One region of the Ruminococcus sp. AF17-22AC genome, then DNA from elsewhere that is predicted to be linked to it. Evidence: riboswitches for the same ligand, from Rfam matches in the RefSeq annotation. Region 1 holds a riboswitch; the other holds the start of a gene.
What was found. Region 1 has a riboswitch for ZMP and ZTP ahead of DWW86_RS11865 (formate--tetrahydrofolate ligase). Riboswitches for the same ligand answer to the same signal wherever they lie in the genome.
Positions count from the first base shown of each region.

Region 1 (15,466 bases):
ATTTGATCAGGCACTTGTAGAGCCGCTTGCACAGGTAATGGCGAAGCTTGGCGTGACAAAAGGAATGGTTGTATTCGGACAGGATAAGCTGGATGAGATTTCAATGAGCGCACCTACGTCTGTTTGTGAAATCAAGGATGGCTGGTTCCAGTCTTATGAGATCACACCGGAGCAGTTCGGTTACGAAAGATGTTCCAAAGATGATCTTGCAGGTGGTACTCCGGCAGAAAATGCTGAGATCACAAAGGCAATTTTAAGAGGAGAAGAGAATGGACCGAAGCGTCAGGCAGTATGCTTAAATGCGGGTGCAGCACTCTATATTGCAGGCAAAGCTGAGACAATGGAAGCCGGTGTCCGTATGGCTGAAGAACTGATTGACAGTGGTGCGGCACTGAAAAAACTGGATGAATTTATCGCCTGCTCAAATGAGTAAGTGCTATAATAGGAAAGTCAGAGTATTGTTCCGAATGAAGGGATTGTATATCTGAACTTTATAAGAAAAGGAAATTTATTATTATGAATATATTGAATGAGATTGCCGAAAAGACGAGAGAGCGTATCGAAAGAGATAAAAAAGAAATGCCCCGTGAAGATCTGATCAACGAGATCCGACAGAAAAAAGTCCAGATGCTTCTGAATCCGTTGATCCAGTCTGAAACGGCAAAAACACCACACAGTTTCTACCAGGCACTGAAAAAACCGGGAATGTCTTATATCTGCGAGGTCAAAAAAGCCTCCCCGTCAAAGGGACTGATCGCATCGGATTTTCCGTATCTGGAGATCGCGAAAGAGTATAAAGCAGCCGGAGCAGCGGCTATTTCCTGCCTGACAGAGCCTTTTTATTTTCAGGGTTCAGATCAGTATCTGTGGGAAATTGCATCGGAAGTAGACATTCCGGTCCTTCGAAAAGACTTCGTAATCGATGATTATATGATTTTGCAGGCAGCCGCATACGGAGCCGCAGCCGTACTTCTGATCTGTGCGCTTCTGGATGATAAACAGCTTCGGGAATATCGAGAAATGGCAGAAGACCTTGGTATGGATGCGCTGGTAGAAGCACATGACGAGGAAGAAGTAGAGCGTGCAATAAAGAGTGGAGCAAGGATCATTGGTGTCAATAATCGTGATCTCAAGACGTTCGAAGTGGACATGCAGAACAGCATACGGCTTCGTAAACTTGCACCGGACAATGTGATTTTTGTATCTGAAAGCGGTATCCGAACATCAGAAGATATCAAAAAATTACATGAAAATCAGATTGAAGCTGTGCTGATCGGAGAGACACTTATGCGCAGTCCAGATAAAAAAGCAGCACTGGAGGAACTGAATGGAGCACCTTTAGAAGAAGCATAAGTACATAGAGATACAGGAAATGAAAACAGAAAATTTCAGCAAAACAAAGATTAAAATATGTGGTTTAAGACGCAGGGAAGATATCCTTGCAGTCAATGAAGCGAATCCTGATTATTGTGGATTTATCGTTGAATTTCCCAAAAGCTTCCGTAGTGTGACAGCAGATGAGGTAAGAGAACTGGTGAAGAATCTTTCACCGGAAATTCAGCCGGTCGGGGTGTTTGTCAATGCGTCAATGGAGCTTGTAAGGTCACTTTTAGATGATGGAACACTTGCCATGGCACAGCTTCACGGACAGGAGAAGGAGTCTTATATTGCAGAATTAAAAGCACATACAGATAAGCCGGTCATCAAAGCTTTTTCCATAAAAACAGCCGATGATATGGAGAATTCATTGCAGAGTCCGGCAGATTATATCCTGCTTGATCAGGGCAGCGGTGGAACCGGCAAGACATTTGACTGGTCTTTGATTCCAAAGATTGAACGTCCATTTTTCCTTGCAGGAGGAATCGGGGAAGAGAATCTGGAGCAGGCGCTCAGGGAGATTCACCCGTTTGCGGTGGACTTGAGCAGTAGTGTGGAGACAGAAAAGTGGAAAGATCCGGAAAAGATCCGAAGAGTTGTGGATATTGTAAGAAACGCAGTACAGGATTAGAGAAGAGATTGTAGAGCAACAAGAATATTTTGAAGGAAAACATAGAGGAGGAAATCAAGCAAATGTCTAAAGGTAGATTTGGAATACATGGAGGGCAGTACATTCCGGAGACACTGATGAATGCAGTGCTGGAATTGGAAGAGGCCTATAATCACTATAAAGATGATCCGGAATTTAACCGTGAGCTGACAGACTTACTCAACAATTACGCAGGACGTCCGTCTCGTTTATATTATGCCGCACATATGACGGAAGACCTTGGCGGGGCAAAAGTTTATCTGAAACGTGAGGACTTAAACCATACTGGAGCACACAAGATCAACAACGTTCTCGGACAGGTTTTACTTGCAAAAAAAATGGGAAAAACACGTGTCATTGCAGAGACAGGTGCCGGTCAGCATGGTGTTGCAACGGCAACGGCAGCTGCTCTTATGGGCATGGAATGTGAAGTTTTTATGGGTAAAGAAGACACGGAACGTCAGGCATTAAACGTATACAGAATGCGCCTTCTGGGAGCAAAAGTACATGCCGTTACATCAGGAACTGCGACCCTAAAAGATGCTGTTTCTGAGACAATGAGAGAGTGGACAAACCGTATTTCCGACACACATTATGTACTCGGCTCTGTCATGGGTCCGCATCCGTTCCCGACGATCGTACGTGATTTTCAGGCTGTTATTTCTAAAGAAATAAAAGAACAGATCCTCGAAAAAGAAGGAAAACTTCCAGATGCCGTACTTGCCTGTGTAGGTGGCGGTTCCAACGCAATTGGTACATTTTATAACTTTATCGAGGATGAAGGTGTGCGTCTGATCGGCTGTGAAGCTGCTGGACGTGGTGTAAATACAGCAGAAACAGCAGCAACGATCGCAACTGGAAAACTCGGTATTTTCCATGGAATGAAATCTTATTTCTGTCAGGATGAATATGGTCAGATTGCACCGGTTTATTCCATTTCTGCTGGTCTGGATTATCCGGGAGTCGGACCGGAACATGCACATCTTTATGACATCGGACGTGCGGAATATGTACCGGTAACTGATGATGAAGCGGTAGATGCTTTTGAATATCTGTCCAGAATTGAGGGTATTATTCCGGCAATCGAGAGTGCTCACGCTGTGGCATATGCAAGAAAAATCGTACCACAGATGCGCAAAGATCAGATCGTAGTTATTACAATTTCAGGACGTGGAGATAAGGACTGTGCGGCAATAGCACGTTACAGAGGGGAGGATATCCATGAATAAGAGAATTACAGAAGCATTTGCAAAAGGAAAAGCATTTATCCCGTTTGTTACCTGTGGGGATCCATCTCTTGATGTTACTGAAAAAATCGTTTATGCAATGGAAGAAGCCGGTGCAGATTTGATTGAACTCGGCATTCCTTTTTCTGATCCGACAGCAGAGGGACCGATAATTCAGGGGGCGAATTTACGTGCTTTATCTGGTGGGGTTACGACTGATAAAGTATTTGATATGGTTGCAAAAATCCGTAAAAATACATCAATTCCGATGGTATTTATGACGTATGCGAATGTTGTTTTTTCTTACGGTGTAGAGCGTTTTTGTAGGAAAGCAGCGGAAGTGGGAATGGACGGGATGATTCTTCCGGATGTGCCGTTTGAGGAAAAAGAGGAGTTTGCATTGGTAGCGGAGAAGTATGGACTGGATCTGATTTCTCTGATTGCACCGACCTCTCATGAACGTATTTCTATGATTGCAAAAGAGGCAGAAGGTTTTGTTTATTGTGTGTCTTCTCTTGGCGTTACCGGTATGAGAAGCCATATCACGACAGATATCGGAGCGATGGTTCAGCTTGTAAAAGCGCAGAAGGATATTCCGTGTGCGGTCGGTTTTGGAATTTCCACGCTGGAGCAGGCGAAGAAAATGACAGAGCAGGCAGATGGAGTGATTGTAGGTTCTGCGATCGTAAAACTCTGTGAAAAACATGGCGCAGAATGTGTACCGTACATAAAAGAATATGTAAAATCAATGAAGGATGCGATAAGATAGATAAAGGATTCCCGGTGAGGTGGAGGCTACTTTTTCTATTGCTTGTAAATAGAATATCTTCATGCTATGATAGGAATTAAGTAGAAATATTTATGGGGGTATATAAATATTATTGAAAATGATTCAGGAGAGGGGTATGGCATGGAATTCCAGCATGAACTGGTGATCCCGGATGAGGGACTGCCATTTAAATTCTTTTTGTTTGAGGGAAGTCAGGGAAATTATGTACGGGAAAAGCACTGGCACACATCCGTTGAGATTTTTGCGGTGATGGAAGGTTCGCTGACATTTTACCTGAATGACGAGAAGCATCCGCTTAAGGCGGGAGAGCTGATGATCATTAATTCAAATGAAGTGCATTCAATTGATTCACCGGAGGAAAACCATACGGCAGTTTTGCAGATTCCGCTGAAACAGTTTGAAGATTATTTTACGGCACACCGTTTTATCCGTTTTGCGGGAAGCATACCGGAAATGGACGGAAAGCTTTCAAAACTCGTGCGTGAAATGTATAAACTTTACGGCAAACGCGGAACCGGGTATGAGTTTAAAATCCGTTCTTTTTATTATGATGTATTGTATCTTCTGGTCAATCATTATCGTCTTGATGAGGCAGGGGAGCAGGAAGTACGTCACAGCCGACGTTTGGATGCGCTTGCAAGAATCACTTCCTATATGAGAGAACATTATCAGGAAGAATTGAAACTGGCTGAAGTTGCGAATATGTTTGGCTACTCGGATGCATATTTATCCAGAATGTTTCAGAAATATGCAAATGTCAATTTTAAGACATATCTGCAGGATATTCGCATGACTTACGCATACAGAGAATTATTGAATACCGACAAGACGATCAGCCAGATCGCACTGGACAACGGATTCAGCAGCAGCCGCGCGTTTACAAGGGAATTTCAGAAGCGTTACGGCATTTTGCCGAGTGAACTCGATAAAGCAGATAAAAAATAAAGAAAGATGAAACAGGCGCTCTCGCAGGCACCTGTTTTTTTGGAATTTTTATAAATGTTTTGACAACTAAAAAAATACAAGGTCAAAAAAGTGCACTAAAGAGGACAAAAAATCTGGCGCAATTGAAAGCAGCTCATGCTATACTGAATTCAACATAAAAAATAAAGGAGGTAACTTCAGGTGAGGATTCAGAATGTAGCAGATGATGCGTTCCGTAGATATGGTAAAGTACTGGAGGGGTATGATTTTACGGAACTTCTGAAGGAAATGAAACACACTCCGGTTCCGGAGGACGTGACTTATGTTCCTTCCGTAGAAGAAATGGAAGCGCTGCCGGTTGCAAAAGAACTGCAGAACAAGGGATATGGCGGTCTGCCGATTGAAATCGGATATTGCAACGGACATAACAAGAAATTAAACGGTCTGGAATATCACCGCAGCTCCGAGATCAATGTTGCAGTGACAGACCTTGTACTGCTGATCGGACATCAGCAGGATGTGGAGAAAGATTTTACATATGACACATCAAAAGTAGAAGCTTTCCTTGTTCCTGCAGGAACTGCAATCGAAGTATATGCAACTACACTGCATTATGCACCATGCCATGTAAATGAAAGCGGTTTCCAGTGCGTTGTTGTCCTTCCGAAAGGAACCAACACAGAACTGACTTTTGAAACAGCTTCCGAGGGAGAAGACAAGCTTCTCACAGCGAAGAACAAATGGCTGATCGGTCATGAAGAAGCAGCTATTGAAGGTGCATTCAACGGACTGAAAGGTGCAAATGTTGGAATCGACTGATTGTGATTTTTTATTAAAACGCAGAAATACATTCTATATAATATGGAGGAATTTATATCATGAATAATATACCGGTAGTAAAACTTGGAATCATTGCAGTAAGCCGTGACTGTTTCCCGATTCAGCTCTCCGAGAAGAGACGCGCAGCAATCAAAGCAGCTTATAAAGGAGAACTTTATGAATGTCCTGTGACTGTTGAGAACGAACAAGACATGGAAAAAGCTCTCGAAGATGTAAACAAAGCAGAGTGTAACGCGCTGGTTGTTTTTCTTGGAAACTTCGGACCGGAAACACCGGAGACACTGATCGCAGAAAGATTTGACGGACCGTGCATGTATGTTGCAGCAGCAGAAGGCGATGGCGACATGATCAACGGACGTGGTGATGCTTACTGTGGTATGCTGAACTGCTCCTATAACTTAAAGATGCGTCATCTTGAAGCATACATTCCGGAATATCCGGTTGGAACAGCAGATGACATTGCAAAAATGATCGGTGATTTTGTACCGGTTGCACGTGCTGTCATCGGTGTTCGTAACCTCAAGATTATTACATTCGGACCACGTCCGCAGGATTTCTTTGCATGTAATGCACCAATCAAGGGTCTTTATGAACTGGGCGTTGAGATCGAAGAAAACTCCGAACTTGATCTTCTCGTTGCTTTCAAAGAGCATGAAAACGATCCTCGTATCCCGGAAGTTTGTGCAGATATGGCAAAAGAAATGGGTGAAGGAAGATATTACGAAGATCTCAATGCAAGAATGGCACAGTTCGAACTCACTCTTCTTGACTGGGCAGAAGCTCATAAAGGTGCAAGAAAATATGTTGCATTTGCTGATAAATGCTGGCCGGCATTCCCGTCACAGTTCGGATTTGAACCTTGCTATGTAAACAGCCGCCTTGCTTCCAGAGGTATTCCGGTATCCTGTGAAGTTGATATCTACGGCGCACTCAGTGAGTACATTGGACTTTGCATTTCCAACGATGCTGTTACTCTGCTTGATATCAACAACTCTGTTCCGAAATATATCTATGATGAAGATATCAAAGGAAAATATGATTACAAACTGACAGATACATTCATGGGCTTCCATTGTGGAAATACTCCTGCATGCAAGATGTGCGAATCCAGAGCCGTTAAATATCAGCTCATCCAGCACAGACTTCTTGAGCCGGCAGGATCTGATCCAGACTTTACAAGAGGAACTCTTGAAGGTGACATCGCTGCTTCTGATATCACATTCTATCGTCTGCAGTGCAACTCCGAAGGTGAACTGGTAGCATACGTTGCAGAAGGAGAAGTCTTAGATGTACCGACAAGATCCTTTGGTGGTATCGGTATCTTCGCTATCAAAGAAATGGGAAGATTCTATCGCCACGTACTGATCGAGGGCAACTATCCGCATCACGGAGCAGTTATGTTCGGACATTATGGAAAACAGTTCTTCGAAGTAGTGAAATTCCTCGGACTGGACGTAAAGAAGATTGGTTACAACCAGCCGGCAGGTGTAAGATATCCGACAGAAAATCCATGGGGTTAATCTACACATTCTGACTATAACAAAATAAAACAATACAGGCATCCCGGGAGTTTTCCTGGGATGTCTTGGCAAAAAGAAAAATAAAGATAAAAAATTAATAGCAATCGCAAACAGAATGTGCATGAGTTTTATACATATGATGGAGTGCACAGTTAGGAGGAAACATGTATTATATCGGCGTTGACCTTGGTACTTCCGCAGTAAAACTTCTTCTGATGGAAGAATCCGGAAAGATCTGTAATATCGTATCAAAAGAATACCCATTGTTTTTCCCGCATCCGGGCTGGTCAGAACAGAATCCGGAAGACTGGTTTACCCAGAGTGTTGAGGGAATGAAAGAACTGACAGAAGGAATTGACCGCTCTCTGGTAGCCGGAATCGGTTTTGGCGGACAGATGCACGGGCTGGTAACATTGGACGAAAATGATCAGGTGATCCGCCCGGCAATTCTCTGGAATGACGGACGTTCCCAGAAAGAAACAGAATATCTCAACAATGAGATCGGTAAAGATAAATTATCTGCATACACAGCAAACATTGCATTTGCAGGATTTACAGCTCCGAAGATCCTCTGGATGAAGAAAAACGAGCCTGATAAATTTGCAAAGATCGCAAAGATCATGCTTCCGAAAGATTATCTGGCATACAGACTTTCCGGATCTTTCTGCACAGATGTTTCTGATGCATCCGGTATGCTTCTTCTTGATGTGAAGAATCGCTGCTGGTCAAAAGAAATGATGGAAATCTGTGATGTAAAAGAAGAACAGCTTCCAAAGCTGTATGAGAGTTGGGAAGTTGTCGGTACACTGAAACCGGAAGTGGCAGAAGAGCTTGGTTTCTCAGCAGACGTTAAAGTTGTAGCAGGTGCCGGTGACAATGCGGCAGCTGCTGTCGGAACAGGAACTGTTGGTGACGGACAGTGTAATATTTCTCTTGGTACTTCCGGAACTATCTTTATTTCCAGTAAAAACTTTGGTGTTGACGAAAACAATGCACTGCATTCTTTCTGCCATGCAGACGGAAGTTATCATCTGATGGGATGTATGCTGAGTGCGGCTTCCTGCAACAAATGGTGGGCAGAAGAAATTCTTCAGACAAAAGATTTCGCAGCGGAGCAGGCACCGATTCAGAAACTTGGTGAAAACAATGTATTCTTCCTTCCGTATCTGATGGGAGAAAGATCTCCGCATAATAATCCGGATGCAAGAGGTGTCTTCTTCGGAATGTCCATGGACAGCACAAGAGCTGATATGACACAGGCTGTTCTGGAAGGTGTGGCTTTCGGTCTCCGTGATTCTCTGGAAGTTGCAAGAAAACTTGGTATTAAGATTGAGCGTACAAAGATCTGCGGCGGTGGTGCAAAGAGCCCTCTGTGGAAGAAAATCATTGCAAATGTTATGAACCTGAAAGTCGATGTACTGGAAGTAGAAGAAGGCCCGTCCATGGGTGGCGCAATGCTTGCGGCCGTTGGATGCGGAGCTTATCCGGATGTTGAAACGATTGGTAAAAAGATGGCGCATGTCGTAGATACCGTAGAGCCGGAAGAAGAACTTGTGGCGAAGTACGAGGAACGTTACCAGAAATTCAAGGAGTTATACCCTGCCTTGAGACCACTTTTTTAAGGTCCTTCCTTAACAACCGTCAATGGTTTGACAACCTAAGAAAACCCCTGAGGGGGAGCATCTCGGAGTTGCGAAAGGCCGAAGCTCCCCCTCAGACTCCCCCTTTTTGGCCCCGCTGAAACAAAATAAAAGTTAGAGTTAATCAATAGAATGATAGAGTACCAGAATAACTTTCTCCATACGGAGATCGGGGATTCTGGTACTTTTTGTATGTTTACATACATAGATAACCTGGGAGGAGTAAAAAAGCCCAGGGGTGTGCAGAGGGGACCGGCGAGGTCCCCTTTGCATAGAGTATATAGAGTCCTTGATTCTATGTGCAAAATATACAAAATTTATTTTGATTTTTTTGTACTTTTGCGAAAAGAAAAGAATAATTTTGATAATTTCTTGACGAACTAAAGTCTTTATGATAAAATTGTCTCAACAATTTAAAAGAATCTCTGATGACTGGCGGAGCAGTGGAAATCACCACATGGGAATCAGAGATTTGCAGAGCCGACCGTCTGGGCAGTATTTGAGGAAACCTCGGATACTGCTTTTTTTAACTAAAAAGTGACGCGGCGCCTACAGAAAGGAGACAATTATGGGATTCAAAAGTGACATCGAAATTGCACAGGAGTGCGAAATGCTTCCAATCACAGAGATTGCAGAAAAAGCAGGTATTGATGACAAATATCTGGAGCAGTACGGAAAATACAAAGCAAAAATTGATTACAATCTTCTGAAAGAAAGTGACAAAAAGGATGGTAAACTGATCCTTGTAACTGCAATCAACCCGACACCGGCAGGTGAAGGAAAGACCACAACAACCGTAGGTCTTGCAGATGGTATGCAGAAACTCGGCAAAAACGTAATGGTAGCTCTCCGTGAGCCATCCCTCGGACCGGTATTCGGTGTAAAGGGTGGAGCAGCAGGCGGCGGTTATGCACAGGTAGTTCCGATGGAAGATATCAACCTTCATTTCACAGGTGACTTCCATGCAATCGGTGCAGCCAACAACCTTCTTGCTGCAATGATCGACAACCATATCTTCCAGGGCAATGCACTGAACATTGACCCGAGAAAGATCACATGGAGAAGATGTGTGGATATGAATGACCGTCAGCTCCGTAACGTAGTAGACGGCCTCGGCGGAAAGACAAATGGTATGCCTCGTGAAGACGGATATGACATTACTGTTGCATCCGAGATCATGGCAGTCCTTTGCCTTGCAAGTGACATCAAAGACCTGAAGGAAAGACTTTCCAGAATCATCATCGGATACACATATGGTAAAGTTGCAGAGCAGAAACCGGTAACAGCAGGTGACCTTCATGCAGAAGGTGCTATGACTGCACTTCTGAAAGATGCCCTGAAACCAAACCTTGTTCAGACACTGGAACACGTTCCGGCAATCGTACATGGCGGACCATTCGCAAATATCGCACACGGATGTAACTCCGTAACAGCAACAAAGATGGCTCTGAAGCTTGCTGATTATGCGATCACAGAGGCAGGCTTTGGTGCAGACCTTGGTGCTGAAAAATTCCTCGACATCAAGTGTCGTATGGCAGATCTGCACCCGAACGCTGTTGTTATCGTAGCAACTGTACGTGCCCTGAAATACAACGGTGGTGTAGCAAAAGCTGACCTCAACAACGAAAATCTGGAAGCACTGGAAAAAGGTATCCCGAACCTTCTGAAACATGTAAGCAACATCAAGAATGTATATAAACTTCCTTGTGTAGTTGCTATCAATGCATTCCCGACAGATACCAAGGCAGAGCTTGACTTTGTAGAGTCTAAGTGTAAAGAACTCGGCGTAAACGTTGCTCTTTCTGAAGTATGGGCAAAAGGCGGCGAAGGCGGAATCAAACTTGCAGAAGAAGTTCTGCGTCTGGTTGAAGAGCCAAACGACTTTACTTATTCCTATGAACTGGAAGGCTCCATCGAGGACAAACTGAACCAGATCGTACAGAAAATCTACGGTGGCAAGAGAGTTGTACTTACAGCAAATGCCCAGAAACAGGCAAAACAGCTTGAGGCTCTTGGTTTCGGCAACTGCCCGATCTGCGTTGCTAAGACACAGTACAGCCTGACAGATGATCAGACAAAACTCGGTGCACCGACAGACTTCGAAGTTACAGTACGTAACCTGAAGATTTCCGCAGGCGCAGGATTCATTGTAGCCCTGACTGGCGAGATCATGACCATGCCAGGACTGCCGAAAGTACCAGCTGCAGAGAGAATCGACGTAGATGAGACTGGAAAGATTACGGGACTTTTCTAAAAATATAAGGAACTTCCTTGCAAACCGTCAATGATTTGGCAATCAGGTAAAACCTTGTGCGAGGGGAGGGCGCTCACAGTTGCGAAGGCCGCTCTCCCCTCGCGCACCCCACCGGGCCACGCTAAAAGAAATTAATTTAATTAAACCAATAGAATGTCAGAGTACCAGGATACCCTCCTCCACACATAGACAGGGTGTTCTGGTACTTTTTGTATTTTTACATAGTTCTCATATTTGGCATTTTTGCATGAAAAACTGAAAATAAATATATGAATTTTGTCCAATTGTTATTATAATATAAATGTGCTATTCTTTAGTTACAAAATAATTTATAACAAAGTTCTGAAATACAGAACAACAGCGGGAGAACGTCAATGGATCAGGATGAGATCAAAGTTAAGTCATTAAAAAAAGCACTGGATGTTCTGAATTGTTTTTTGGTAAAGCCTACCTGGGGTGTCACAGAGATCAGCGACCGTCTTGGTCTGTACAAGAGTAATGTTTATGATATTCTGACGACACTGAAGGCAATGGATTATCTGGAGAAGGATGAAGAGACAGAGCGATATAAACTGGGAATGCAGGTTTTTGCATTGAGCAGGGCAATGGAAGAAACTTTTTCCATTATCAAGATAGCAATGCCATATATGCAGGAACTTGCCAATTTTACAAATGAAAGAGTATATCTTGCCATTCCTCATGATGGAGAGGTTGTATATCTGGAAGCAACTTATCCGGCTGAGTCTGTCAATCTGATGCGTTCTATTCTGGGTGAGAGAGCTGATATGCATTGTACCGGAATCGGTAAAGCAATGCTTGCAAATCTTTCGGAAGAAGAAATAAATGAATATCTTCAGAAAACCCTTACTGTCTATACAGATCATACGATTTCCGATCCGGTTCAGCTTAGAGCAGAGCTTGAGGCAACAAGGCAGAGAGGATATGCAATCGATGACATGGAGCATGAGTTTGGGGTGAAATGTGTGGCAATGCCTATTTTTGACAAGACTCATAAGCTATATGCAGCGATCAGTGTCAGCGGTCTTGCAGTTCATTTTACAGATGACCAGATTCAGGAATGGGCATTGTTGATCAAGAAATATGTGGCGAAGATCGAGAATCGTTTATCCTGAAAATACTTGTTAAGAAAGAATATATAGATAACAGACACTTTTATAAACAGCAGAAATTATTATAAATGTGAACGTGAGCTATTCGCGTTCACAAAAAAATATCTATATAACAGAACGATGTTCTGAAATACAGAACGAACTAAGATAAGGGAGGATGAAATGAAACTGATTATGGAAAAGTGTCCCACAGACATGTGTCATGCTTCCACATTACTGAAAATCGGACCGGACAGATTTCTTGCAGCCTGGTTTGGTGGGACAAAAGAAGGAAACGGTGATGTGGCAATCTGGTTCACCAGGGGAAATGAAGAACATTTTGAAGAACCGAAAATTCTGGCACAGTCCGAGGAAGCACACTGGAATCCGGTGTTGTTCCGGGTTGATGAAAAGAAGATCATCATTTTTTACAAAGTAGGAAATGAAATAAGTAAATGGCGGACCATGTACCGGGTTTCTGAAGACAACGGAGAAACTTTTGGAGAAGAAAAAGAACTGGTTCCGGGAGATCAGGGAGGCAGAGGACCGGTGAGAAACAAACCGATCCGTCTGAAAAGCGGAAGAATCCTGGCACCGGGATCTACTGAACAGGGAATTTGGAAAGCATTTGTGGATCGTTCCGATGATGATGGAAAAACATGGAATAAATCACAGGAAGTTGAAATCAGTCAGCTGGAGTATAAGAGTGGAGAGCGAACAGTCGGAAAAGATGACAGTTCCATTCCGGTAAGTGAGCAGTCTTTTTATGGAAGAGGTGTGATTCAGCCAACTTTATGGGAAAGTATCCCGGATCAGGTGCACATGCTTCTTCGAAGTACTGAAGGAATGATCTACCGGAGCGACTCCAAAGACGGAGGGGATACTTGGACGGAAGCTTATGCCACGGAACTTCCGAATAACAACAGTGGAATCGACATGATACGTTCCAAAGATGGAAAATTATTTCTTGTATATAATCCGATTGGAGTAAACTGGGGAGATAGAACACCGATTTCTCTTGTAGTTTCAAAAGACGATGGAAAGACATGGGAAAAAATCAGAGATCTGAGTACAGGTGAGGGCGAATTTGCATACCCGGCTATTATTCAGGATGAAGATTTTTTATATATCACATACACATACAAAAGGAAAAATATAGCCTTTTGGAAGATTAGAAAATAACAGGAAAGAGGAGGAAGAAAAAATGGAAAATCGTTTCCCGGGAGGTTCATGGCCGGTTATGCTGACTCCGTTTACAGAGGACAACAAAATTGACTATGATGGCCTGAAAGAACTGGTGGACTGGTACATCAAAAACGGTGTTTCCGGAATGTTTGCCGTATGTCAGTCAAGCGAAATGTTTTACCTGTCTCTTGATGAGAGAGTAAAATACGCAGCCAAAACTGTGGAGTTTGCGGCAGGAAGAGTTCCTGTCATTGCATCCGGACATGTATCAGACAAGATTGAAGATCAGATTACAGAGCTTAATGAAATCGCAAAAACAGGAGTAGATGCAGTAATTCTGATCACCAACCGTCTGGCAAAAGAAGATGAAGATGATTCTGTGTGGATCGAAAACTGCAAAAAAATTCTGGACAACATGGATCCGAATGTTCCGCTTGGCTTTTATGAGTGTCCGTATCCGTACAAGAGACTGCTTACACCGGAAACTATTTCCTGGTGTGCATCTACAGGAAGATTTTATTTCCTGAAAGATACCTGCTGTGATATTGCACAGATCCGAAAGAAGCTGGAAGTTATCGAAGGATCCAATCTGAAACTGTACAACGCAAATACAACGACATTGCTTGAATCTATGCGGGAAGGAGCAGCCGGTTTCTGCGGAGTTATGGATAATTTCCATCCGCAGCTTTACACATGGCTCTGCGAACACTATAAAGAAGAAAAAGCAAAAGAAGTTTCTGAATTCCTGACGATTGCATCGCTGATAGAGAGGCAGTATTATCCTGTAAATGCAAAATATCATCTTTCTGAGGTGGAAGGTCTTCATGTGACACTGAACAGCAGAACAAAAGATAAATCGGGGCTGACAGAAACATTTAAAGAAGAAGTAAGAGATCTTAATGAACTTACAAAACGTGTAGAACAAAAGATTGTGGGATAATCAAGGGAGGAAAAAATTATGGAGTGTAAAAAAGTAGCAGCACTGGTACTCGCAGGAGCAATGGCAGTAACGACAATGGCAGGATGTGGAAGTGCAGGTGGATCAGACAAGTATCCGGGCAAAGATATTTCTGTTATCATTCCGAAAGCAGCAGGTGGTGGAACTGATACCGCAGCAAGAGGTCTTCTTCAGTACATGAAAGAAAATCTTGATGGAGCTAATTTTGTAGCAACCAACAAACCGGACGGCGGCGGTGTTACCGGTATGGTAGAAACCTCAGCAGCAAAAGCAGACGGATATACACTTGGAATGGTAACTGTTGAGCTGGCAATGTTCCCATGGCAGGATAAATGCCAGGTAACACCGGAAGATTATGCAGCAATTTGTGCACCGATCGCAGCACCGGCAGCACTGATCGTACCAGCGGATGCACCATATGATTCCGTTGATGATTTTGCAGCATACTGCAAAGAAAATCCTGGTACCGTTCAGGTAGGAAACTCCGGTATGGGAGCTATCTGGCATGTGGCAGCAGTAAGTTTTGAAAAAGAATTTGGTGTGGAACTGAAACATATTCCTTATCCGAATGGTTCCGCAGATATTGCTGCGGCACTTACCGGCGGACATATTGATGCAACGATCGCTGATCCGTCCAGCTATAAGTCACAGGTAGATGCTGGAGAGATGAAGATTCTTGGTGTTATGTCTGAAGAACGTTCCAGCATTTATCCAGATGTTCCTACTTTCAAAGAATTGGGACATGATCTGGTGATCCGTGCATGGGCAAGTCTTGTAGCTCCGAAAGATACACCTGAAGAAATTCTGACGCAGCTGAGAGATGCAGCAAAGACAACCTGCGAAAGTGATGAATTCAAAGAATACTTCGAAAAACAGGGTATTGATCCACAGTGCATCATTGGAGATGACTGCCAGAAGATGATGGAAGATGACTATGCAATGTATGAAGATCTCTTAAAAGATATTGAGACTGAATAAACGGACTGTCATGCAG
Region 1 is NZ_QRXT01000008.1:41,815-57,280, reverse strand. It holds gene trpD (anthranilate phosphoribosyltransferase) at 1-433, shown strand, start outside; gene trpC (indole-3-glycerol phosphate synthase TrpC) at 517-1,353, shown strand; gene DWW86_RS11905 (phosphoribosylanthranilate isomerase) at 1,373-2,008, shown strand; gene trpB (tryptophan synthase subunit beta) at 2,071-3,255, shown strand; gene trpA (tryptophan synthase subunit alpha) at 3,248-4,021, shown strand; gene DWW86_RS11890 (AraC family transcriptional regulator) at 4,163-4,987, shown strand; gene DWW86_RS11885 (DUF4867 family protein) at 5,168-5,785, shown strand; gene DWW86_RS11880 (L-fucose/L-arabinose isomerase family protein) at 5,845-7,326, shown strand; gene xylB (xylulokinase) at 7,491-8,948, shown strand; ZMP/ZTP riboswitch at 9,385-9,467, shown strand; gene DWW86_RS11865 (formate--tetrahydrofolate ligase) at 9,535-11,220, shown strand; gene DWW86_RS11860 (IclR family transcriptional regulator) at 11,595-12,353, shown strand; gene DWW86_RS11855 (sialidase family protein) at 12,513-13,511, shown strand; gene DWW86_RS11850 (dihydrodipicolinate synthase family protein) at 13,534-14,454, shown strand; gene DWW86_RS11845 (Bug family tripartite tricarboxylate transporter substrate binding protein) at 14,473-15,450, shown strand.

Region 2 (15,466 bases), on a different contig from region 1:
AAAGCCCTGCCGCCGGATTATGCTTATGTGATCGAGGAACTGATCACGGAAAAGGCGGAGGTTCTTGATAAAGAAGCGTATTATGATTCAATTGTAAATACGATCATTCAGATCGGACGTGCAGAGAATTTTATCATTGCACTTGCAGAATTGATCCAGCGTCTTGTTGTGGATCATCTTCATATTCTCGGGGATATTTTTGACCGTGGACCGGGACCGCATTTTATTATGGACCGTCTGATGAAATATCACTCCCTTGATATCCAGTGGGGAAATCATGATGTTGTATGGATGGGAGCAGCTGTGGGACAGCGGGCATGCATTGCGACGGTACTTCGCAACAGCATTCGTTATGGCAATCTTGACATTCTTGAGGACGGTTATGGAATCAATATGCTGCCGCTTGCAACCTTTTCCATGGAAGTTTACAAAGATGATCCGTGCAGTGCTTTTGAGATGAAAGGTACTTCTAATTATAATGCACTGGAAAAAGAACTCGGCCAGAAGATGCACAAAGCGATTTCTATCATTCAGTTCAAGCTGGAGGGACAGCTTATCCGAAGACACAGGGAATTCCATATGGAAGACCGTTGTCTGCTTCACAGGATCGATCCGGTGAAGGGAACTGTGACGCTTCCGGACGGAAAGGAATATCCGATGCTGGATACAGAATTCCCGACGATTGACTGGAAACATCCATATGAGCTGACAGCAGGAGAGCGTGATGTGATAGAACGTATGGAAACAGCTTTCCGCAACTGCGAAAAACTTCAGAAACATATGCGCCTGCTTCTGGATAAAGGCGGCCTGTACAAGATATATAATGGAAATCTGCTTTTCCATGGATGTATTCCGTTGAACGAGGATGGAAGCCTGAAAGAAATCCAGATTTACGGAAAGAAATACAAAGGGCGTGAACTGTATGACATACTTGAGACTTATGTAAGAAGAGCATTTTTTGCAGTGGACAGTATGGAACAGCGAAAAGGGATGGATATTCTCTGGTTTATCTGGGCAAGTCCGTCGTCACCATTATTTGGCAAGGATAAGATGACCACATTTGAGAGATATTTTATAGCAGATAAAGAAACACACAAAGAGACGAAAGGTGCATACTATCATCTGCTTGAAGATGAAAAAGTAGTGGATACGCTGCTTCAGGAATTCGACCTTTCTCCGGAGCACGGACATATTATCAATGGTCACGTACCGGTACATCAGGGAGAGGGAGAAAGCCCGGTAAAATGCAATGGCAAGGTGATCGTTATTGACGGCGGCTTCTGCAAGGCATATCAGAAGGTGACCGGAATTGCAGGTTATACTCTGATTTACAACTCTTACGGGCTGATCTTAAGTGCACATGAACCGTTTACATCCAAGGAAGATGCCGTTTCAAAAGAAAGCGACATCGTATCAAACAGAGTGTCCGTACATTATACGTCAAAGAGACGCCTGGTGGGTGACACTGATACCGGAAAGGCACTGCGGGAGCGTATTGAAGAACTTATGCAGCTTTTGGATGCATATCGTAAGGGATACATAAAAGAAAAGAAATAGACAGAAATAAGAAACACAACAGGTAAGACTGAAACAGAGGTGGTACCAATGAGAAGAAAAAACAGGCTGAAAATGCTGCTGATTATCCTGATATCGATCTTTATTATGTTTGCGGCAGCGGCACTTCTTCTGGCAAGCTTTCAGAGAAGTGCGAGAGAAGCGAAGCAAAAAAAGGAAGCAATTGAAAATGCGGCAAAACTGACACCAACGGCAGAGCCTACAGCGATACCGTCTCCAAGTCCGACGCCGAGACCAACGGCTACACCTACTCCGGTTCCGGAGCAGAGAGTTACGTTTAATCCGGATAATTTCTGGGATTACTGGTACAGTACAGATGGCCTTGTAACAATCAATATTTACAATATCAGTCAGGATACCGTATCATTTAGTTTTTATCAGACGGATGCAGGACAGACACAGGCAGTATCTGCGGATATAACTGCAGAAGTTGCCGGCAATGCAGCGGCGTTTTCCTTCGGTGATTCAGCGGGAAACTCAGCGTCAGGTAATCTGACATTTGATAATGGGCAGCTTTATCTGAGAGTGACTACAGCAGAGCCGGTATCTTCCGTGTATCCGAATGTAAGCTGTATCATGAGCAGAAATCAGGTCGTGATCAACCCGCCGGAACCGACGGCTACACCGACACCTTCAGAAGAGCAGCCACAGGTCACCGCGGAGAGTGGGGAATATTTCTTCCCGGAGAGTAGCAGCCGTTATCTTACAGATGAAGAAATTTCCAACTATACCTCAGATCAGTTGGAGCTTGCAAAAAATGAGATTTATGCGCGTCATGGAAGACAGTTCGTGACGGATTATATTGCGGACTATTTTAACAGCAAATCCTGGTATCAGGGAACGATAGATCCGGAGACTTTTGATGCAGAACAGGGTTCTGTTTTTAATGAGTATGAAATCGCAAATATTAATAAAATCCAGCAGTGGGAAGATCAAAAAGCAAGTGAAGGAAACTGAGAAATTTTGATTTTATAATGAAAAAGAGGAAGCAATCCAATCGGGATGGCTTCCTCTTTTTTTCGTTGATGAAACAGAAATGACTATTTTACAGGTGCTTTGTTGTCGGTACGACCTACAAGATAATCAATCGTTGTGTCATAATAGTCAGCAAGGCGGATGAGCATTTCAATCGGAATGCCACGTGAGCCTGTTTCATAATGAGAATAGGAACGCTGACTGATATGCAGAATTTCACCAAGCTGTCGCTGAGAAAGGTCAGAATCTACACGAAGATCCTGAATACGTTGAAACTTCATAAGCTCACCTCCTGTTTTTTTGCAATTATAAAACAGACCGAAATGTGCTATTGCGTTTGGGAGCAAAATGGACTATAATGAAATGAAATACAGAGGGCTTATATACAAATTCTATCTATCTTTTTTGCCGCTCTTATTTATGGAGGGCTAAAATCTTTAAAATCCCATGAGTGATATAACAAAATACAGATTTATATGAGGTTCATTGAGAAGAAAATGCAAATCGGGAGCATTTACAGACAGAAAGGAGATTTATGTTTGCAAGTGTTTTTTCAGCAGCCATTTCAGGAATGGAAGTTCATCTCATAAAGGTTGAAGCAGATGTAAGTGACGGACTTCCTTCCTTCACTATGGTCGGTCTGCCGTCGACTCAGGTAAAAGAAGCACAGGATCGGGTACGTACAGCCCTTAAGAATAACGGAATCGCGCTTCCACCCAAGAGGATCACCGTTAATCTGGCACCGGCGGATATCAGGAAGGAGGGCGCAGGTTTTGATCTTCCACTGGCAGCGGCTGTACTTGCGGCTGCCGGCGTGCTTTCAGCAGCACAGTTGGGAAATGTAATGATGGCGGGAGAAATCGGATTGAATGGAGAAATCCATGCGGTATCTGGAATCCTGCCGATGATCATTCGGGCAAGGGAAGAAAAGTGTCGTTTCTGTGTAGTTCCGTATGATAATCTGAGGGAAGCACATCTGATCCCTGATATGAAAGTGATCGGTGTATCTAATCTGCAGGAGATGCTCCGCTATGTTGGTGCACCGGATTCTTATAAAAAGGCAGTGGAGACCAAAAGAAAAGAGAAACAGGAAAATGCAGTGGATTTTTGTGAGATCCATGGACAGGAAAGTCTGAAAAGAGCAGTCGAGATTGCTGTCAGTGGATTTCATAATCTTCTGATGATCGGTCCGCCGGGAGCCGGTAAGACGATGATCGCCAGGCGAATTCCGGGAATCATGCCGGAGCTTACAGTAGAAGAAGGACTGGAACTGACGAAAATTTACAGTATTGCCGGATTACTGCCGGCAGAAGACCCACTGATCCGGATACGTCCTTTCCGAAGTCCGCACCATACCTGTTCTGCACAGGCACTGGCAGGCGGCGGAAGGAATCCACGTCCGGGAGAAATCACGTTGGCACACAGAGGGGTACTGTTCCTTGATGAGATGCCGGAGTTTTCCAGAAGAAGCCTGGAAATCCTGCGTCAGCCACTGGAAGATAAGGTGATCCATATTTCGCGTGTTTATGGAACGTATGATTTTCCGGCACATTTTATGTTGTGTGCAGCAATGAACCCATGTCCCTGTGGATATTATCCGGATATGAACCGATGCAGATGTACACCGGCACAGGTAGGGCAATATCTAGGGAAACTCAGCCAGCCGCTTCTGGACAGACTGGATCTCTGTGCAGATGTTTCACCGGTAGATTTCGATGGGATGAGCAATGGAAAGATTGGCGAAAACACGAAACAGATACGTATGCGGGTAGAAGCAGCACAGCAGATACAGAAAGAACGCTTTAAGGATGAGAAGATTCAGTTTAACGGAGAAATGAGCGGAAAGCAGGTCGAAAAATTCTGCCATCTGGATGATTCGGCAGGCAGGCTTCTTAAGATGGCATTTCAGCATATGCCGTTCAGTGTGAGAGCGTATCACAGGATTTTGAAGGTGGCACGTACGATTGCAGATATGGAGGCTTCGGAGAATATCAATAAAGAACATTTAGGGGAAGCTTTATCGTATCGTTCCTTTGACAAAAAATACTGGAACTGAAAAATGATTAAAAACATTCAGAATAAAAATCAGGTAAAAGAGATAATGTATAGAGGAGATATTTATATGGAAGAAACTCAAAAAATGCCAATCAGGGAAGTAGGGGCGAAGGATAAAGAATATCCGGAAAAATTGCGTCAGTATACTGGAATGCCGGAGAAGTTATATATCAGAGGTAACTTTCCGGATCCGGAAAAACCGACAGCAGCGATTGTCGGTGCGCGGGCGGCAACTCCTTACGGGCGTATACAGGCATTTCGGTATGCGAGATACTTAAGTGAGGCGGGAGTACAGGTCATTAGTGGGATGGCTTACGGAATCGACACGGAGGCACATAAAGGGGCTCTGGAAGGAAGAGGAGGAACCTGGGCTGTTCTTGGAAACGGACCTGATATCTGCTATCCGTCAGGCAACAGAGGGCTGTATCAACGTATCCTGCGTACAGGTGGAGGAATCATCAGCGAGCAGACACCGGGGACAAAAGCACGAAATTATTTTTTTCCGGCAAGAAACCGGATTATCAGTGGACTGGCAGATCTTGTTCTGATCGTAGAGGCATGTGAAAAGAGTGGTTCCCTGATAACGGCACAGTGGGCCCTGGATCAGGGCAAGGCAGTTTTTGCTGTACCGGGACCGGTCAATGAGGAGAGAAGTATGGGATGTCATAAACTGATCTATGATGGTGCAGGAATTGCTTACACACCGGAAATCCTGCTCCGTGAGATGGGAATAGAGTATGAAAATCCTGTTAAAATAAAGACAAAAAATGACTTAGGGCTTGCAACCGATTTGAAATTGGTGTATAGTTGTCTCGATTTACGACCAAAATCTATGGATTTTTTGATTCAGAAAACAGGACTTCCGCCGGAAAAAATCGGCAGTCTTTTGCTGGAACTGACATTGTCAGGACTGGCACTTGAAGTCGGCAGACACTACTACGTAAAGACAACATAACAATGGGTGACGATGATTTTCCCGGAAGTTTTTATGAATAATGGATAAGTAGGAGAGATAGCATGGCGAAATATCTGGTGATAGTAGAGTCACCTGCGAAAGTAAAAACTATAAAGAAATTTCTGGGAAGTAACTATGATGTACAGGCATCCAACGGACATGTGCGGGATTTTCCCAAAAGCCAGTTCGGTATTGATGTAGAGAATGATTTTGAACCGAAATACATCACGATCAGAGGAAAAGGCGAACTTCTGGCAAATCTCAGAAAGGCTGCCAAAAAAGCAGATAAGATTTATCTCGCAACTGACCCTGACCGTGAGGGAGAAGCAATTTCCTGGCATCTGATGCAGGCACTGAAAGAAGATCCGTCTAAAATGCGCCGAATCTCCTTCAATGAGATTACAAAGACTGCAGTAAAAGCTTCAATCAAGCAGCCACGCGATCTGGATCTGAATCTTGTGGATGCACAGCAGGCGAGAAGAATGCTTGACCGAATGGTAGGTTATACGATCAGCCCGCTTCTGTGGGTAAAGGTCAAAAGAGGATTAAGTGCAGGCCGTGTACAGTCGGTTGCACTGCGTATTATCTGTGACAGAGAAGAGGAGATTAATTCATTTATTCCGGAAGAATACTGGAGTCTTGACGGCGAGTTCAAGATAAAGGGAGAGAAGAAACCTCTGCAGGCTAAATTCTACGGTACGGATAAGAAGCTTCCGGTCCATAACAGAGCAGAGATGGATAAAATACTGAAAGCACTGGAAAATGCGGAGTATGAGATCACAGAAGTTAAAAAGGGTGAGCGTACCAAGAATGCACCGCTTCCGTTTACGACCAGTACTCTGCAGCAGGAGGCTGCCAAGACGTTAAACTTTTCCACTCAGAAAACTATGCGTCTGGCACAGCAGTTGTATGAAGGTGTGGACATCAAGGGCAGTGGTACTGTTGGTCTGATCAGTTATCTGCGTACCGATTCCACGCGAATCTCACAGGAAGCAGATCAGGCAGCAAGAGAGTATATTGAAGCGCAGTATGGAGACGACTATGTTTCCACTACAGGTAAGACTGTCAAGAAGGAACAGAAGATTCAGGATGCGCATGAGGCAATCCGACCAACCGATATTACCAGACTTCCGGCAATGATCAAAGAGTCTTTGTCCAGAGATCAGTTCCGCCTGTATCAGCTTATCTGGAAACGTTTTACTGCCAGCCGCATGTCAGCAGCGAAATATGAGACAACATCTGTAAAAATCGGAGCAGGAGAATATACCTTTACAGTTGCGGCTTCAAAGATTGTATTTGATGGTTTTATGTCTGTGTATGTGCAGGAAGAAGATAATCAGAAAGGCAATGTATTAAGCCAGAGCCTCGAAAAAGGCATGAAACTGGAACTGACAGAATTAAAGCCGGAACAGCATTTCACACAGCCGCCGGCACATTATACGGAAGCATCTCTGGTAAAAGCGCTGGAAGAGCAGGGAATCGGACGTCCGAGTACGTATGCGCCGACGATCACAACGATCATCAGCCGTCGTTATGTGTCTAAAGAACAGAAAAATCTCTACGTGACAGAACTCGGAGAAGTTGTCAATAATATTATGAAACAGGCTTTCCCGAGTATTGTAGATGTTCGTTTTACTGCGATGATGGAAGGACTGCTTGACTGCGTGGAAGAAGGCACGGTTCAGTGGAAGACAGTTGTGCGTAACTTCTATCCGGATCTGAAGCGAGATGTTGACGCGGCAGAAAAGGAACTGGAAAAGGTTGAGATTCAGGATGAAGTCAGTGATGAGGTATGCGATGTCTGTGGACGTAACATGGTCATCAAATATGGACCTCATGGAAGATTTCTTGCGTGCCCGGGATTTCCGGAGTGCAGAAACACCAAGCCATATTATGAAAAGATTGGTGTGGCATGTCCGAAGTGCGGTAAGGATGTCGTGTTGAAAAAGACTCAGAAGGGACGTAAATATTACGGTTGCATTGACAATCCGGAATGCGATTTCATGTCATGGCAGAAGCCATCGGCAAAGAAATGTCCGAAGTGTGGAAGCTATATGGTCGAAAAAGGAAATAAGATTGTCTGCAGTGAGACAACTTGCGGTTATGTGGAGCAAAAGTCTAAAGAAGACTAAATATACAAATTTTCTGAAAATGCGGACAAAATCGAAAAAAATATAAAAATATCTTGTGTTTTCGCTATAAAACGTGTAAAATTAAAACATAAAGACAGAAACATCGAGAAAACATGAGAAGGAGGCCGTAATGAGCGTTCAGTTGTTGGATAAAACCAGAAAAATTAATAAACTTTTGCACAACAGCAGTTCCAGTAAAGTTGTGTTTAATGATATCTGTCAGGTTCTGATGGAAACTTTAAGCTCTAACATTCTGGTGCTCAGCAAAAAGGGTAAAGTGCTTGGAATCAGTCTGTGTCCGGGTGTCGAAGAAATCACTGAACTGATCGAGGACAACGTAGGCGGACATATTGATTCCCTGTTGAATGAACGTTTTCTGGGCGTATTATCTACAAAAGAAAATGTAAATCTTCAGACACTTGGCTTTGAACATGTAAACAGCAGCTGCTATGGTATCATCAATCCAATCGATATCGCGGGAGAACGTCTGGGAACTGTATTTATGTACAGAAATGACAGACCATATGATATAGAGGATATCATTGTCAGTGAATATGGCACGACCGTTGTCGGTCTGGAAATGATGCGTGCAGTCCATGAAGAAAATGCAGAAGAGGATCGTAAGCAGCAGGTCGTTAAATCCGCATTTAATACGCTGTCATTCTCCGAGCTGGAGGCAATTATTCATATTTTTGATGAGCTTGATGGTGAGGAAGGTATTCTGGTTGCAAGCAAGATTGCAGACCGTGTGGGTATTACGAGATCAGTTATTGTCAATGCACTTCGGAAGTTTGAAAGTGCCGGAGTTATCGAATCTCGTTCCTCCGGAATGAAGGGTACGTACATTAAAGTATTGAATGAAGTGATCTTTGATGAACTGGAAGAGATTAAGGCACAGAGGAATAAAAAATCTTCATAAATGAATATAGTCGTACAAAAAGCAAAAGCCTTTCCCATTTTGGGAGAGGTTTTTCTTTGCTTAAAATAAGAAAGTGAGAAAACAAGAGAAAATAAGAGAAAATAAAAGAATATAAATAAAAACCTATTGATTTATGACTGTAAAAAGAGTTGCACAAAATCACGAATTTCAATAATATAGGGACAGTGATTAGCACTCAAGCGAAATGAGTGCTAGTAATAAAAAGGCAACAATAAAGGAGGACATAGATCATGAAATTAGTACCTTTAGGTGACAGAGTTGTATTAAAACAGTTAGAAGCAGAAGAAACAACAAAATCCGGTATCGTACTTCCGGGACAGGCACAGGAAAAACCACAGCAGGCAGAAGTTATCGCTGTAGGACCTGGTGGAGTAGTTGAAGGCAAAGAAGTGAAGATGGAAGTTGCTGTAGGAAACAAAGTTATCTATTCCAAATATGCAGGAACAGAAGTAAAACTTGACGGTGAAGAATACATTATCGTAAAACAGAGCGACATTCTGGCAATTGTAGAATAGTAGTAAGCATTCAGTAGGTAGTATCCCGCGAGGTGATTTGGCATGTTTTGGCCAAAAGCCCGAGACATACAAGGCAAAATGCTATCACCGAAGGTGAATTGGAATGCATTTTGACTCGTAACTGAGAGGGTACTGAACAGTTATGAATAATATTCAGGAGGACAGTCATCATGGCAAAAGAAATTAAATTCGGCGCAGAAGCAAGAGCTGCACTTGAAGCTGGTGTAAACAAACTTGCAGATACAGTAAGAGTAACAATCGGACCAAAAGGAAGAAACGTAGTACTTGACAAACAGTTTGGTGCTCCGCTTATCACAAACGATGGTGTTACAATCGCAAAAGAAATCGAACTGGAAGACGGATTCGAAAATATGGGTGCACAGCTTATCAAAGAAGTTGCATCCAAAACAAATGACGTAGCAGGTGATGGTACTACTACAGCTACTGTACTTGCGCAGGCAATGGTTCATGAAGGAATGAAGAACCTGGCAGCAGGTGCAAATCCGATCATCCTGAGAAAAGGAATGAAAAAAGCAACAGATACTGCTGTAGATGCAATCAAAGAGATGAGCCAGAAAATCAGTGGAAAAGCTCAGATTGCAAACGTTGCTTCTATCTCTGCAAGTGATGAAGAAGTCGGACAGTTAGTTGCAGATGCAATGGAAAAAGTGTCCAACGACGGTGTTATCACAGTAGAAGAATCCAAGACCATGCATACAGAGCTTGATCTTGTAGAAGGTATGCAGTTTGACCGTGGATATATTTCCGCATATATGTCCACAGATATGGAAAAAATGGAAGCAAACCTTGAAGATCCATACATCCTGATCACTGACAAAAAGATCAGTAACATTCAGGAAATTCTTCCGTTACTGGAGCAGGTTGTTCAGGCCGGTGCAAAACTTCTCATCATCGCTGAAGATGTAGAAGGTGAAGCACTTACAACTCTGATTGTAAACAAATTAAGAGGAACATTCCAGGTAGTAGCTGTTAAGGCTCCGGGATATGGTGACAGAAGAAAAGAAATGCTTCAGGATATCGCAATCCTGACAGGCGGTCAGGTAATTTCCGAAGAACTGGGTCTGGAACTCAAAGAAGCTACAATGGCTCAGCTTGGACGTGCAAAATCCGTTAAAGTTGCAAAAGAAAACACAGTTATCGTTGATGGACTTGGTGACAAGAAAGCAATCGAAGATCGTGTTGCTCAGATCCGTAAACAGATCGAAGAAACAAAATCTGAATTTGATAAAGAAAAATTACAGGAAAGACTTGCAAAACTGGCAGGTGGCGTAGCTGTTATCCGTGTTGGGGCTGCAACTGAAACTGAGATGAAAGAAGCAAAACTTCGTCTGGAAGATGCTCTTGCAGCTACAAGAGCAGCAGTAGAAGAAGGAATCATCGCAGGTGGCGGATCTGCATACATCCATGCATCTAAAAAAGTTGCTGAGCTTGCCACAACTCTGGAAGGTGATGAGAAGACTGGTGCGAACATCATTCTCAAAGCTCTGGAAGCTCCGTTATTCCACATTTCTGCAAACGCAGGACTGGAAGGCTCCGTTATCATCAACAAAGTAAGAGAATCCGAACCGGGCATTGGTTTCGATGCTCTGAATGAGAAATATGTAGATATGGTAGGTGCTGGTATCCTTGACCCGGTTAAGGTTACAAGAAGTGCTCTTCAGAACGCAACAAGTGTTGCTTCTACACTCCTGACTACAGAGTCTGTAGTTGCCACAATCAAAGAAGATACTCCGGCTATGCCGGCAGGTGCTCCGGGAATGGGCGGCATGATGTAAATAAAGTACAAAAATTAAGGGATTGGCGTCATAGACGCTGATCCCTTTTTGTGATAAAATTATTTAAAATACCTTTAAGGAGAAGATGATATGAGTGACCTTTATTCAGAATTTCTGGTGAAGAAAGAATCGACAGCAAAGGATACAATAGTTAAGTACGGGTTGATCGTGCTGACCATTCTTGCGGCAGGAGCCGGGCTGTTTATCAGTCCATTGCTTCTGGTTCTGGCAATTGCGCTGGGAGTTGCATGTTATTTTGTGATTCCGCGGACGGATCTGGAGTATGAGTATCTTTTTGTAAACGGGGAATTTGACATTGACATGGTTATGGCAAAGTCCAAACGTAAAAAAGTGATGTCTGTGAATCTGTCAGAAGCAGATCTGATCGCTCCGCTGAATTCCCACAAAATGGATTATTACAACGGAAACAGCCGCATGAAAACACTGGATTATTCTTCGGGAAATCCGGAACACAAACGCTTTGCAATCATCATGAAAGCCGGTGGGGAGAACAGCCGGATCATCATTGAGCCGGATGATGAGATGGCAAAAGCTATCAAAAATTCAGCTCCGAGCAAAGTTTTTTTGGATTGACACCTCAGTTCTTTTTTGTTACACTTTGAATCAAAATCAAAACAACATAATACAAGGGAGGAAATGCAATGGGTACAATTATCGGTGAAGGCATTACATTTGATGACGTCCTGTTAGTTCCGGCATATTCAAAAGTAATTCCGAATCAGGTAGATGTTACAACACACTTAACGAAAAAAATCAAGCTGAACATTCCTATGATGAGTGCAGGAATGGACACAGTTACTGAGCATAGAATGGCAATTGCAATGGCCAGACAGGGCGGTATCGGTATCATTCATAAAAATATGTCCATTGAAGCACAGGCTGAGGAAGTAGATAAGGTAAAACGTTCTGAGAACGGTGTTATTACTGATCCATTCTTTTTATCCGCAGATCATACACTTGAAGATGCCAACAATCTGATGGCAAAATTCCGTATTTCAGGTGTGCCGATCACAGAAGGCAAGAAACTGGTAGGTATTATTACCAACCGAGATCTGAAATTCGAAACTGATTTCACAAAGAAAATCGGAGAATGCATGACTTCTGAGGGACTGATTACAGCCAAAGAAGGAATCACACTTGAAGAGGCAAAGAAAATCCTTGCCAAATCCCGTAAAGAAAAATTACCCATTGTAGATGACGATTTTAATTTAAAAGGTCTGATTACGATTAAAGATATCGAAAAACAGATCAAATATCCTCTTGCAGCAAAAGATGAGCAGGGACGTCTGCTCTGCGGTGCAGCTGTTGGTATTACATCCAACGTGCTTGCACGTGTAGATGCTCTAGTAAAAGCAAATGTTGACGTAATCGTAGTAGATTCTGCGCATGGTCATTCCGAAAACATTCTCCGTGCCGTACGCCAGATCAAGGATGCATATCCGGATCTTCAGGTAATTGCAGGTAATGTTGCAACCGGTGCAGCTACAAAGGCACTGATTGATGCTGGCGTAGATGCGGTTAAGGTTGGTATCGGACCTGGTTCTATCTGTACCACACGTGTAGTTGCAGGTATTGGTGTTCCACAGATCACAGCAGTTATGGATTGTTATGAAGTGGCAAACCGCTACGGTATTCCGGTCATCGCAGATGGCGGTATCAAATATTCCGGAGATATCACAAAAGCAATTGCTGCCGGAGCAAATGTCTGCATGATGGGAAGCATCTTTGCAGGATGCGATGAGAGCCCGGGAACATTCGAACTTTATCAGGGACGTAAATACAAAGTATACCGCGGTATGGGATCTATCGCAGCTATGGAAAACGGCAGTAAAGACCGTTATTTCCAGGAGAATGCGAAGAAACTTGTTCCAGAAGGTGTAGAAGGCCGTGTGGCTTACAAAGGACATCTGGAGGATACTGTATTCCAGCTTATGGGAGGTCTTCGTTCCGGTATGGGTTACTGTGGAGCAGAAGATATCGAAACACTGAAGACAACCGGCAAATTTGTAAAAATCTCCGCAGCTTCCCTGAAAGAATCTCACCCACATGATATTCATATCACAAAAGAAGCTCCAAACTACAGCGTAGACGAATAATTGTTTAAATTTTTGTTCTTGCTAAACTGAATAAATTAGTATATTATGAAGACAACGACTGCATGACTGGCGGAAGTAGGATGAACTACAGGGAGTGCAGTAAGTGAATGTGCCGACCGCCTGGGCAGCCTGATAACAGACTGACCAGGCGGTCTTTACTTTCGATTTAAAATCAAGGTGGCGCATCCGATTCTATTATGTACAAAAAAGGAGAATGATCATGGAAAAAATCTCACTGGAAAATGAACTGAAAAGCAATTCTTATCCGGGACGCGGAATTATCATCGGACGTTCTGCAGACGGAACAAAAGCAGTAACTGCTTACTTTATCATGGGAAGAAGCGAAAACAGCAGAAACCGCGTATTTGTCACAGAAGGAGAGGGTATCCGTACACAGGCGTTTGATCCTTCTAAGCTGACAGATCCGAGCCTGATCATTTATGCACCGGTGCGTGTTCTTGGAAACAAAACCATCGTGACAAATGGTGATCAGACCGATACAATTTATGAAGGGCTGGACAAACAGCTTACTTTTGAGCAGTCCTTAAGATCTCGTGAATTTGAACCGGATGGACCGAATTATACACCTCGAATTTCCGGTGTGATGCACATTGAGAATGGAAATTACAGCTATGCGATGTCCATTCTGAAAAGTGATAATGGAAATCCGGATTCCTGTCTCCGTTATACATACGCTTATGAAAAAGCAGTTGCCGGCGAAGGCCGTTTCATTCATACATACAAATGTGACGGAAATCCGCTTCCGAGCTTTGAAGGAGAACCGAAACTGGTTGATATTCCAGATGATATAGAGGCATTTACAGAACTGCTCTGGAACAGCCTGAATGAAGACAACAAAGTTTCTCTGTTTGTACGTTATATTGATATTGCAACAGGTACTTATACAACAAAGATCGTAAACAAAAACCACTAAGGAGGAACAGACGAAGATGAATGAATTACAGTTAAAATACGGATGCAACCCGAATCAGAAACCTTCCAGAATCTACATGGAGGAGGGAAAAGATCTTCCGATCAAAGTTCTGTCCGGAAAACCGGGATATATTAATTTTCTTGATGCATTTAACGGCTGGCAGCTTGTACGTGATCTTAAAAAAGCCACAGGACTTCCGGCGGCTACTTCTTTCAAACATGTTTCTCCGGCTGGAGCTTCTGTAGGACTTCCGCTTACAGAGACACTTGCAAAGATCTACTGGGTAGATGATATGAACTGGAAAGAGTTTTCTCCGCTTGCATGTGCATATGCAAGAGCAAGAGGTGCGGACAGAATGTCCTCTTTCGGTGATTTTATTTCGCTTTCGGATGTCTGTGATAAGGATACAGCAATGCTGATCAAGAGAGAAGTTTCTGATGGTGTGATCGCACCGGGATATACAGAAGAAGCACTGGAAATCCTGAAACAGAAGAAAAAAGGAAATTACAATGTGATCGAGATTGATCCTGATTATGTACCGGCACCGCTGGAACACAAACAGGTATTTGGTGTGACTTTTGAGCAGGGACGTCAGGAACTGGCAATTGACGATGAACTGATCTCCAATATCGTAACTGACAACAAAACTCTTGCAGAAGAGGCAAAACGTGATCTTAAGATTTCTTTGATTATTCTGAAATATACACAGTCCAACTCCGTATGCTTCGTAAAAGACGGTCAGGCAATCGGTGTTGGAGCCGGACAGCAGTCACGTGTACATTGTACCAGACTTGCCGGACAGAAGGCAGATAACTGGTTCCTTCGTCAGAGTCCGAAGGTGCTGAATCTTCCGTTTAAGGACGGCATCAGCAGAGCAGAGCGAGACAATGCAATCGATGTTTTCATCGGTGAGGAATATATGGATGTGCTTGCTGATGGAGAATGGGAGAGAAGATTTACTGAGAAACCAGAAGTCTTTACAAGAGAAGAAAAACGTGCATGGCTGGATCAGTTAAAAGGCGTAACACTTGGTTCTGATGCGTTCTTCCCATTCAGTGATAATATCGAGAGAGCACATAAGAGCGGTGTGGAATTTATTGCACAGCCAGGCGGATCAGTCAGAGACGACGATGTGATCGCGACATGTAATAAATATGGAATGGTGATGGCGTTTACGGGAATCAGACTGTTCCATCATTAAAGAAAAGAGTATATATTTATATTACGACCACCCGGTCATTTATGTATCTGTATGAAAACGGCTTCGAAAGTGCAGGTTTCTAAGATGTATCAATCCTGTTAAGGGCATTCCCCCAACAATACAAACTCACAGGTTCGGACAGTGTATTGTTGGGGGAGTAACACAGGATGGATACAACTAAGAAATCTGGAACTTTCTGCAGAGGTTTTCAACGAGATACATAAATGACCGGGTGGTCTGTATATAGGGGACGGGAGCAAAGCGAAGCAGT
Region 2 is NZ_QRXT01000010.1:74,247-89,712, reverse strand. It holds gene DWW86_RS13345 (fructose-1,6-bisphosphatase) at 1-1,557, shown strand, start outside; gene DWW86_RS13340 (YARHG domain-containing protein) at 1,606-2,532, shown strand; gene DWW86_RS13335 (helix-turn-helix domain-containing protein) at 2,616-2,831, opposite strand; gene DWW86_RS13330 (YifB family Mg chelatase-like AAA ATPase) at 3,086-4,606, shown strand; gene dprA (DNA-processing protein DprA) at 4,673-5,560, shown strand; gene topA (type I DNA topoisomerase) at 5,623-7,692, shown strand; gene codY (GTP-sensing pleiotropic transcriptional regulator CodY) at 7,823-8,611, shown strand; gene groES (co-chaperone GroES) at 8,863-9,147, shown strand; gene groL (chaperonin GroEL) at 9,318-10,943, shown strand; gene DWW86_RS13300 (DUF6106 family protein) at 11,034-11,537, shown strand; gene guaB (IMP dehydrogenase) at 11,606-13,060, shown strand; ZMP/ZTP riboswitch at 13,113-13,193, shown strand; gene DWW86_RS13290 (IMP cyclohydrolase) at 13,281-13,994, shown strand; gene DWW86_RS13285 (phosphoribosylaminoimidazolecarboxamide formyltransferase) at 14,011-15,195, shown strand.
Region 2: it holds a riboswitch for ZMP and ZTP, as region 1 does, so the genes downstream of both, DWW86_RS13290 (IMP cyclohydrolase) here and DWW86_RS11865 (formate--tetrahydrofolate ligase) in region 1, are expected to answer to the same signal.